DNA from 2 places in the Heyndrickxia sp. FSL W8-0496 genome. Region 2 is predicted to be linked to the other one. Evidence: a T-box and tRNA genes for the amino acid it is inferred to sense, from the RefSeq annotation. Region 2 holds a T-box; the other holds one or more tRNA genes.
What was found. A T-box is a leader RNA that pairs with one kind of tRNA and senses whether it is charged. The one in region 2 lies ahead of thrS (threonine--tRNA ligase), so its partner is inferred to be a tRNA-Thr.
Positions count from the first base shown of each region.

Region 1: it encodes a tRNA-Thr, which carries the amino acid that the T-box ahead of thrS (threonine--tRNA ligase) is inferred to sense. The anticodon was not compared.

Region 1 covers NZ_JBBOXX010000001.1:845,228-849,638, forward strand. Annotated here, with positions in the region: rRNA gene NST63_RS04395 (23S ribosomal RNA) at 1-2,225, shown strand, start outside; rRNA gene rrf (5S ribosomal RNA) at 2,296-2,412, shown strand; tRNA gene NST63_RS04405 (tRNA-Glu) at 2,472-2,546, shown strand; tRNA gene NST63_RS04410 (tRNA-Val) at 2,567-2,642, shown strand; tRNA gene NST63_RS04415 (tRNA-Thr) at 2,798-2,873, shown strand; tRNA gene NST63_RS04420 (tRNA-Lys) at 3,047-3,119, shown strand; tRNA gene NST63_RS04425 (tRNA-Gly) at 3,160-3,234, shown strand; tRNA gene NST63_RS04430 (tRNA-Leu) at 3,244-3,329, shown strand; tRNA gene NST63_RS04435 (tRNA-Arg) at 3,414-3,490, shown strand; tRNA gene NST63_RS04440 (tRNA-Ala) at 3,511-3,583, shown strand; tRNA gene NST63_RS04445 (tRNA-Ser) at 3,589-3,681, shown strand; tRNA gene NST63_RS04450 (tRNA-Asp) at 3,704-3,780, shown strand; tRNA gene NST63_RS04455 (tRNA-Phe) at 3,850-3,925, shown strand; tRNA gene NST63_RS04460 (tRNA-His) at 3,933-4,008, shown strand; tRNA gene NST63_RS04465 (tRNA-Gln) at 4,026-4,100, shown strand; tRNA gene NST63_RS04470 (tRNA-Cys) at 4,110-4,183, shown strand; tRNA gene NST63_RS04475 (tRNA-Gly) at 4,195-4,268, shown strand; tRNA gene NST63_RS04480 (tRNA-Ile) at 4,282-4,355, shown strand; tRNA gene NST63_RS04485 (tRNA-Asn) at 4,377-4,411, shown strand, end outside.
Region 2 covers NZ_JBBOXX010000001.1:1,635,810-1,640,220, forward strand. Annotated here, with positions in the region: gene dnaI (primosomal protein DnaI) at 1-871, shown strand, start outside; gene NST63_RS08155 (putative sporulation protein YtxC) at 964-1,812, shown strand; T-box leader at 1,886-2,114, shown strand; gene thrS (threonine--tRNA ligase) at 2,292-4,217, shown strand.

The sequences.
Region 1 (4,411 bases), 790 kb from region 2:
CCATGTCCAGGGTGAAGGTAAGGTAACACTTACTGGAGGCCCGAACCCACGCACGTTGAAAAGTGCGGGGATGAGGTGTGGGTAGCGGAGAAATTCCAATCGAACTTGGAGATAGCTGGTTCTCTCCGAAATAGCTTTAGGGCTAGCCTTAAGGTAAGAGTCTTGGAGGTAGAGCACTGTTTGGACTAGGGGCCCTCATCGGGTTACCGAATTCAGACAAACTCCGAATGCCAATGACTTATCCTTAGGAGTCAGACTGCGAGTGATAAGATCCGTAGTCAAGAGGGAAACAGCCCAGACCACCAGCTAAGGTCCCAAAGTATACGTTAAGTGGAAAAGGATGTGGAGTTGCTTAGACAACCAGGATGTTGGCTTAGAAGCAGCCACCATTTAAAGAGTGCGTAATAGCTCACTGGTCGAGTGACTCTGCGCCGAAAATGTACCGGGGCTAAACGTATCACCGAAGCTGTGGATGGACACCAATGCATCTTTTCCTTCGGAAAAATGCTGGATGTCCGTGGTAGGAGAGCGTTCTAAGGGCTGCGAAGCTAGACCGTAAGGACTGGTGGAGCGCTTAGAAGTGAGAATGCCGGTATGAGTAGCGAAAGAAGGGTGAGAATCCCTTCCACCGAATGCCTAAGGTTTCCTGAGGAAGGCTCGTCCGCTCAGGGTTAGTCGGGACCTAAGCCGAGGCCGAAAGGCGTAGGCGATGGACAACAGGTTGATATTCCTGTACCACCTCTTCACCGTTTGAACGATGGGGGGACGCAGGAGGATAGGGTAAGCGCACTGCTGGAATAGTGCGTCCAAGCAGTTAGAGGGGTGACGAGGCAAATCCCGTCACCAGATACCTTGAGCTGTGATGGCGAGGGAAATTTAGTACCGAAGTTCCTGATTCCACACTGCCTAGAAAATCCTCTAGTGAGGTGAAAGGTGCCCGTACCGCAAACCGACACAGGTAGGCGAGGAGAGAATCCTAAGGTGAGCGAGAGAACTCTCGTTAAGGAACTCGGCAAAATGACCCCGTAACTTCGGGAGAAGGGGTGCTCTGTTAGGGTGCAAGCCCGAGAGAGCCGCAGTGAATAGGCCCAGGCGACTGTTTAGCAAAAACACAGGTCTCTGCGAAGCCGTAAGGCGAAGTATAGGGGCTGACGCCTGCCCGGTGCTGGAAGGTTAAGAGGAGAGGTTAGTCGCAAGACGAAGCTTTGAATTGAAGCCCCAGTAAACGGCGGCCGTAACTATAACGGTCCTAAGGTAGCGAAATTCCTTGTCAGGTAAGTTCTGACCCGCACGAAAGGCGCAACGATCTGGGCACTGTCTCAACGAGAGACTCGGTGAAATTATAGTACCTGTGAAGATGCAGGTTACCCGCGACAGGACGGAAAGACCCCGTGGAGCTTTACTGCAGCTTGATATTGAATTTTGGTACAGCTTGTACAGGATAGGTAGGAGCCTTTGAAACCGGAGCGCCAGCTTCGGTGGAGGCATCGGTGGGATACTACCCTGGCTGTATTGAAATTCTAACCCGCACCCCTGAATCGGGGTGGGAGACAGTGTCAGGCAGGCAGTTTGACTGGGGCGGTCGCCTCCTAAAAGGTAACGGAGGCGCCCAAAGGTTCCCTCAGAATGGTTGGAAATCATTCGCAGAGTGTAAAGGCACAAGGGAGCTTGACTGCGAGACCTACAAGTCGAGCAGGGACGAAAGTCGGGCTTAGTGATCCGGTGGTTCCGCATGGAAGGGCCATCGCTCAACGGATAAAAGCTACCCCGGGGATAACAGGCTTATCTCCCCCAAGAGTCCACATCGACGGGGAGGTTTGGCACCTCGATGTCGGCTCATCGCATCCTGGGGCTGTAGTCGGTCCCAAGGGTTGGGCTGTTCGCCCATTAAAGCGGTACGCGAGCTGGGTTCAGAACGTCGTGAGACAGTTCGGTCCCTATCCGTCGTGGGCGTAGGAAATTTGAGAGGAGCTGTCCTTAGTACGAGAGGACCGGGATGGACGCACCGCTGGTGTACCAGTTGTCTTGCCAAAGGCATCGCTGGGTAGCTATGTGCGGAAGGGATAAGTGCTGAAAGCATCTAAGCATGAAGCCCCCCTCAAGATGAGATTTCCCTTAGTTTATCTAAATAAGATCCCTGAAAGATGATCAGGTTGATAGGTTCGAGGTGGAAGTGTGGCGACACATGGAGCTGACGAATACTAATAGATCGAAGACTTATCCTAATTTGATTTAAGGTTATTACACTTCTTAATATATCTAGTTTTGAGGGAATAAACCCTTAACAAAATATAGTCTGGTAACTATGGCAAGAAGGTCACACCCGTTCCCATCCCGAACACGGAAGTTAAGCTTCTTAGCGCCGATGGTAGTTGGGGGCTCTCCCCCTGCAAGAGTAGGACGTTGCCAGGCTACGCCCCTAAGGTGGGGCTATTATTTTGCTTCACTATATTAACAAAATATTCCTATGTGGCCCGTTGGTCAAGCGGTTAAGACACCGCCCTTTCACGGCGGTAACACGGGTTCGAATCCCGTACGGGTCACCATTTTATATATTATACATATTGGAGGATTAGCTCAGCTGGGAGAGCACCTGCCTTACAAGCAGGGGGTCGGCGGTTCGATCCCGTCATTCTCCACCATATATAATAACGGCCTAGCTCAATTGGTAGAGCACGACCGAATAAACGACTTTGAAATACATCAGCGTACGGCTTGAGCTGCTGCTTGAATAAGCAAACTGAAAGCTGGACGACCATAGCACCTAAACCTCTGTTAGGGGATAATATTTATAAATGCCGGCCTAGCTCAATTGGTAGAGCAACTGACTTGTAATCAGTAGGTTGGGGGTTCAAGTCCTCTGGCCGGCACCACTCAGGTCATTACGAGCCATTAGCTCAGTTGGTAGAGCACGATCGAGTACGCTACGAAGAGTAACATCAGCGTACCAATCGAGATACAGCTTGAATAATCTTGCTGAGATTGGGACGTCGTAGATGCATTTATATTTGAAGTACATGCTTACACTATTAATTATATTCATTACGAGCCATTAGCTCAGTTGGTAGAGCATCTGACTTTTAATCAGAGGGTCGAAGGTTCGAGTCCTTCATGGCTCATTTATATTCGCAAGGTTTTGAATTAACAAAGGTACTTTTTGCGGAAGTAGTTCAGTGGTAGAACACCACCTTGCCAAGGTGGGGGTCGCGGGTTCGAATCCCGTCTTCCGCTCCAAATACCCTTGCCGGGGTGGCGGAACTGGCAGACGCACAGGACTTAAAATCCTGCGGTAGGTGACTACCGTACCGGTTCGATTCCGGTCCTCGGCACTAGAAATTTTTACGAAGTAAAAGATTTAAGGATTTTTGCAAAGCAAAATATCCTTCCATAAAATATCTTACGATATAATGTATGCGCCCGTAGCTCAATTGGATAGAGCGTTTGACTACGGATCAAAAGGTTAGGGGTTCGACTCCTCTCGGGCGCGCCATTTAAAACCAAACATTATATGGGGCCTTAGCTCAGCTGGGAGAGCGCCTGCTTTGCACGCAGGAGGTCAGCGGTTCGATCCCGCTAGGCTCCACTTTCGGAGGAATACCCAAGTCTGGCTGAAGGGATCGGTCTTGAAAACCGACAGGCGGGTTACACCGCGCGGGGGTTCGAATCCCTCTTCCTCCGCCATTAATATATATTAATAATAAATGGTCCGGTAGTTCAGTTGGTTAGAATGCCTGCCTGTCACGCAGGAGGTCGCGGGTTCGAGTCCCGTCCGGACCGCCATTTATATTAAAATAAAAGTTGATAAAGATGGCGAATATAAAATAATATATAGATAAAGATATAATATATGGCTCGGTAGCTCAGTCGGTAGAGCAATGGACTGAAAATCCATGTGTCGGCGGTTCGATTCCGTCCCGAGCCACCATTTTATGGCGGATGTGGCGAAGTGGTTAACGCATCGGATTGTGGTTCCGACATTCGTGGGTTCGATTCCCATCATCCGCCCCATTTTAATTACTATTTTTTGGGCTATAGCCAAGTGGTAAGGCAACGGACTTTGACTCCGTCACTCGTTGGTTCGAATCCAGCTAGCCCAGCCATCTTTTTAAGGCAGCATAGCCAAGTGGTAAGGCAGAGGTCTGCAAAACCTTTATCACCGGTTCAAATCCGGTTGCTGCCTCCAATAATAAAGATGCGGGTGTAGTTTAGTGGTAAAACTACAGCCTTCCAAGCTGTTGTCGTGAGTTCGATTCTCATCACCCGCTCCAAAAAATACATAAAGGGCCTATAGCTCAGCTGGTTAGAGCGCACGCCTGATAAGCGTGAGGTCGATGGTTCGAGTCCATTTAGGCCCACTATTTTTTATATTTACGTATTCCGCAGTAGCTCAGTGGTAGAGCTATCGGCTGTT
Region 2 (4,411 bases):
TGATATAAAAAGAGAAGTGATCAATCACCCGGATATACGTGAGTTTCTTAGAAAGCACCAAGATGAGATTACTACATCAATGATTGAAAAAAGTTTAATGAAGCTATATGAGTATAAGGATCAATCAAAGGATTGTAGGGACTGTCCTAGTTTAGATTCTTGTGTAAATATGATGAAAGGTTTTGAACCAGAAATTATTTTGCGAAGAGACTCGATTGATCTCCACTATCGTCCATGTAAAAAGAAACGAATAGCTGACGAAAGAAAGAAATCAAGAGAATTAATTCAAAGCATTTATGTACCAAAGGAAATATTACAAGCTTCATTTGGTGATTTTTCATTGGAATCGGATGGACGGTTAACGGCATATGAGTATGCAGAGCGATTTGCTCGAGAATATGAACTAGGTAAAAAAATGAAGGGGCTCTATCTTTATGGGAAATTTGGTGTTGGGAAATCCTATTTATTAGGGGCTATTGCTAATCATTTAGCGGAAAATAAACAAATTTCCTCCTTGATTGTTTATGTGCCAGAGTTTTTCCGAGAGATGAAGCAATCATTAAGTGATCATTCTACAAATGAAAAACTAGAGGTTGTAAAAAAAGCCCCTCTATTAATGCTGGATGATATTGGTGCAGAAGTAATGACAAGTTGGACACGTGACGAAATATTAGGATCGATTATGCAATTTCGTATGCAAGAAAACTTACCTACCTTTTTTTCATCCAATTTTGATTATGGGGAACTACAACATCATCTTACTTATTCTCAAAGAGGAGAAGAAGAAAAAATAAAAGCTGCCCGAATCATGGAAAGAATTAAATACTTATCGATTCCAATACGTGTAGATGGACCCAATATGCGACACTAGTCTAGATACATTTAAGTAACTACTACTTCTAAATCGTCCAAGCATCCCATATATATATATCATGGATGATTCCATGTAGAGGGGGGATATGCTTGGATTTTGTTTTTAAAGAATTATCTGATGCAATTTGGCTACATGAATATTTTATCAAGAAAAATCAAACGATAACATTTTATGAAACAACTTTCCAAAATCAAAAGCAATATATTTTAACGATTGATAATCATCAGGTTCCAATACAAGAAATACAATCTGGATTTATTCAATTTATTCTAATAAAAAAACGAATGGATTGGGCTCGAGATATTCTCAAAGAGTATTTTTATTATAAAGAGGAGTCCGAACAAGATAATATTTTGGACATTGTAACGGAAATGTTTGATGGCGAACGTCCAGAACTTATGAAAATGGTTGGTGTAATGAATGATGAAGTGATGATACGAGAGGCAATTCTCTCTTTATTTGATGATCATAAATCGATTTCTTTTGACTCATTAATCAAGTTTCGCTTAAAAAAATATTTTGAACAATTGATTCAATATGTTGAAATGGCGATAGATGAATATAAAATGGAACAAGAGTATCAAGTATTTATTCAAATGTTAAGAGATTATTTGGCTAATCGTAAGGCATGTATGGACACTGTTCGTATTTATTTTGGTGAGTATGGGAAGTTTTATAGTAAAGAATATCAGGAATTATCAAAAGAGCAGATTTCAGAAATGATTGATAGAAGATTAATGACGAATCATCCGGTCTATATTGATTCTGTTACAATTGCTCCTTTACTGTCCATTGCGCCCAAAAATATATATTTATACGCTGATTCTGCAGATAATGGATTGATCCGAACCATTCAAAATATTTTTGAAGAAAGAGTTATCCTTTTAGAGAAAGAACAATTTTGGAAAGAAAAAAACATGTATCCTATTAATCACTAAAAAATTTATTGACACACCTCTTGATTTTCTCGGGTGAACCATCTATAATTACGTACATATTCAATCAAAATAGTTAAATGTATTGATGAGGACAAGAGTATTCCTTTACGGTTCCCAGAGAGGAAAGAAATGGTGAAAGCTTTCCAACACGAATTGAGTACTTACCACCTCTAAACTTCAACTGCGAACGTTTAGACTATTAGTAGTTGACGGACACATTCCGTTATAATGATCCGAAGTCATATCATCACGTTGATATGAAAACTTAGGGTGGAACCACGTGTATATAACTCGTCCCTTTCATAGGGAACGAGTTTTTTTATTTTTTGGCTCTTTAAAAAGTTTTGTAGCAAGTGAGTATAATGAATGCTATTGATTACAACTAAAAAATGTAGTAAAAACGCAAAAAGAGTCTACATAATATAATCTGCTGTAGTACCAAATAAGGTACTCACGCATTAATGAAGGAGTGGTACAGAATGTCAGAAGTGATTAAAATGACTTTTCCAGATGGTGCTGTAAAGGAATTTCCTAATGGAACAACTACTGAAGATATTGCAGCATCTATTAGTCCTGGATTAAAGAAAAAAGCAATTGCAGGGAAAGTGAATGAAAAATTAATTGATCTTCGTACACCAATTACGTTTGATGGATCTATTGAAATCGTTACACCCGACCATAAAGATGCATTAGAGGTACTACGTCATAGTACAGCTCATTTAATGGCACAAGCTGTTCGGAGAATTTTTGGAAATGTGAAATTAGGAGTAGGGCCAGTTATCGAAGGTGGATTTTATTATGATATGGACCTTGAAGTATCTATCACACCTGAGGATTTACCGAAAATAGAAAAAGAAATGAAGAAAATTATTAGCGAAAATCTTGAAATTGTACGAAAGGAAGTTTCTCGTGATGAAGCAAAAGAACTTTTTGCTGGTGATGAATATAAGCAAGAACTCATTGATGCAATTCCTGCGGATGAAAAAGTAACGATTTACGAACAAGGTGAATTCTTTGATCTATGTCGTGGAGTACATGTTCCTTCTACAGGTAAAATTAAAGAATTTAAATTATTAAGCATTGCGGGAGCATACTGGCGCGGCAATAGCGATAATAAAATGCTTCAACGTGTATATGGAACAGCCTTCTTTAAAAAAGAGGACTTAGAACAGCATTTAAAATTTCTAGAAGAAGCGAAGGAAAGAGATCATCGTAAAATCGGGAAAGAATTAAATTTATTTACAACTTCCCAAAAAGTGGGACAAGGTCTTCCAATGTGGCTACCAAAGGGAGCAACAATCCGTCGTATTGTTGAGCGTTATATTGTCGATAAGGAAGAACGTCTTGGCTATAATCATGTGTATACACCAATTATGGGTAGTGTTGACTTATATAAAACAAGTGGACACTGGGATCATTACCAAGAAGATATGTTCCCTGTAATGGAGATGGATAATGAACAATTAGTTCTTCGTCCAATGAACTGTCCGCACCATATGATGATTTATAAAAATGGCATTCATAGTTATCGAGAATTGCCAATTCGAATTGCTGAGCTAGGTACAATGCACCGTTATGAAATGTCAGGTGCACTTTCAGGATTACAACGTGTTCGCGGAATGACTTTGAATGATGCACATATATTTGTACGTCCTGACCAAATAAAAGAGGAATTCCAACGTGTAGTTGAATTAATTATTGCCGTCTACAAAGATTTTGATATCACTGACTATTCCTTCCGTTTATCCTATCGTGATCCGGAAGATAAAGAAAAGTACTTTGATGATGATGAGATGTGGAATAAAGCACAAAGCATGTTAAAAGAAGCGATGGATGGATTAGGACTTGAATACTTTGAAGCAGATGGTGAAGCAGCTTTCTATGGTCCAAAATTAGATGTTCAAGTTCGTACAGCATTAGGAAAAGACGAAACTCTTTCTACAGTTCAACTTGATTTCTTATTACCTGAACGCTTTGATTTAACATATGTAGGTGAGGATGGGAAACCGCATCGTCCAGTCGTTATCCATCGTGGAGTTGTATCAACAATGGAACGCTTTGTCGCTTATTTAATCGAAGAATACAAAGGTGCTTTCCCTACTTGGTTAGCTCCTGTACAAGCTGTAGTTATCCCAGTATCACCTGAAGTTCATATTGATTATGCGAAACAAGTCGAGGAAAAACTTCGTGCTGAAGGATTTAGGGTTGAATTAGACTCACGGGATGAAAAAATTGGTTATAAAATTCGTGAGCATCAAATGCAAAAAATTCCATACATGCTTGTCGTTGGAGATAATGAGGTAAGCGACAATGCCGTTAATGTACGTAAGTATGGCGAACAAAAATCTGAAACAGTATCTTTTGAACAATTTGTCGCAGATTTAAAAAAAGAAGTTGTAAAATAAAAAAAGTCTAGTGTTAGTTATGCACTGGAGCTCGTCAAAGCTGGACTGACTTTGGTAGTACATGCTATATTTTCTTATCTTAAAAAAACTATTGCAGATTAGTTAGGATTTTGCTAATATAGATGATGTTGCAAAAAGAAATTCTAATGATTAAAAGCCATTTGACATCAAATTATGATGTATGATATATTATC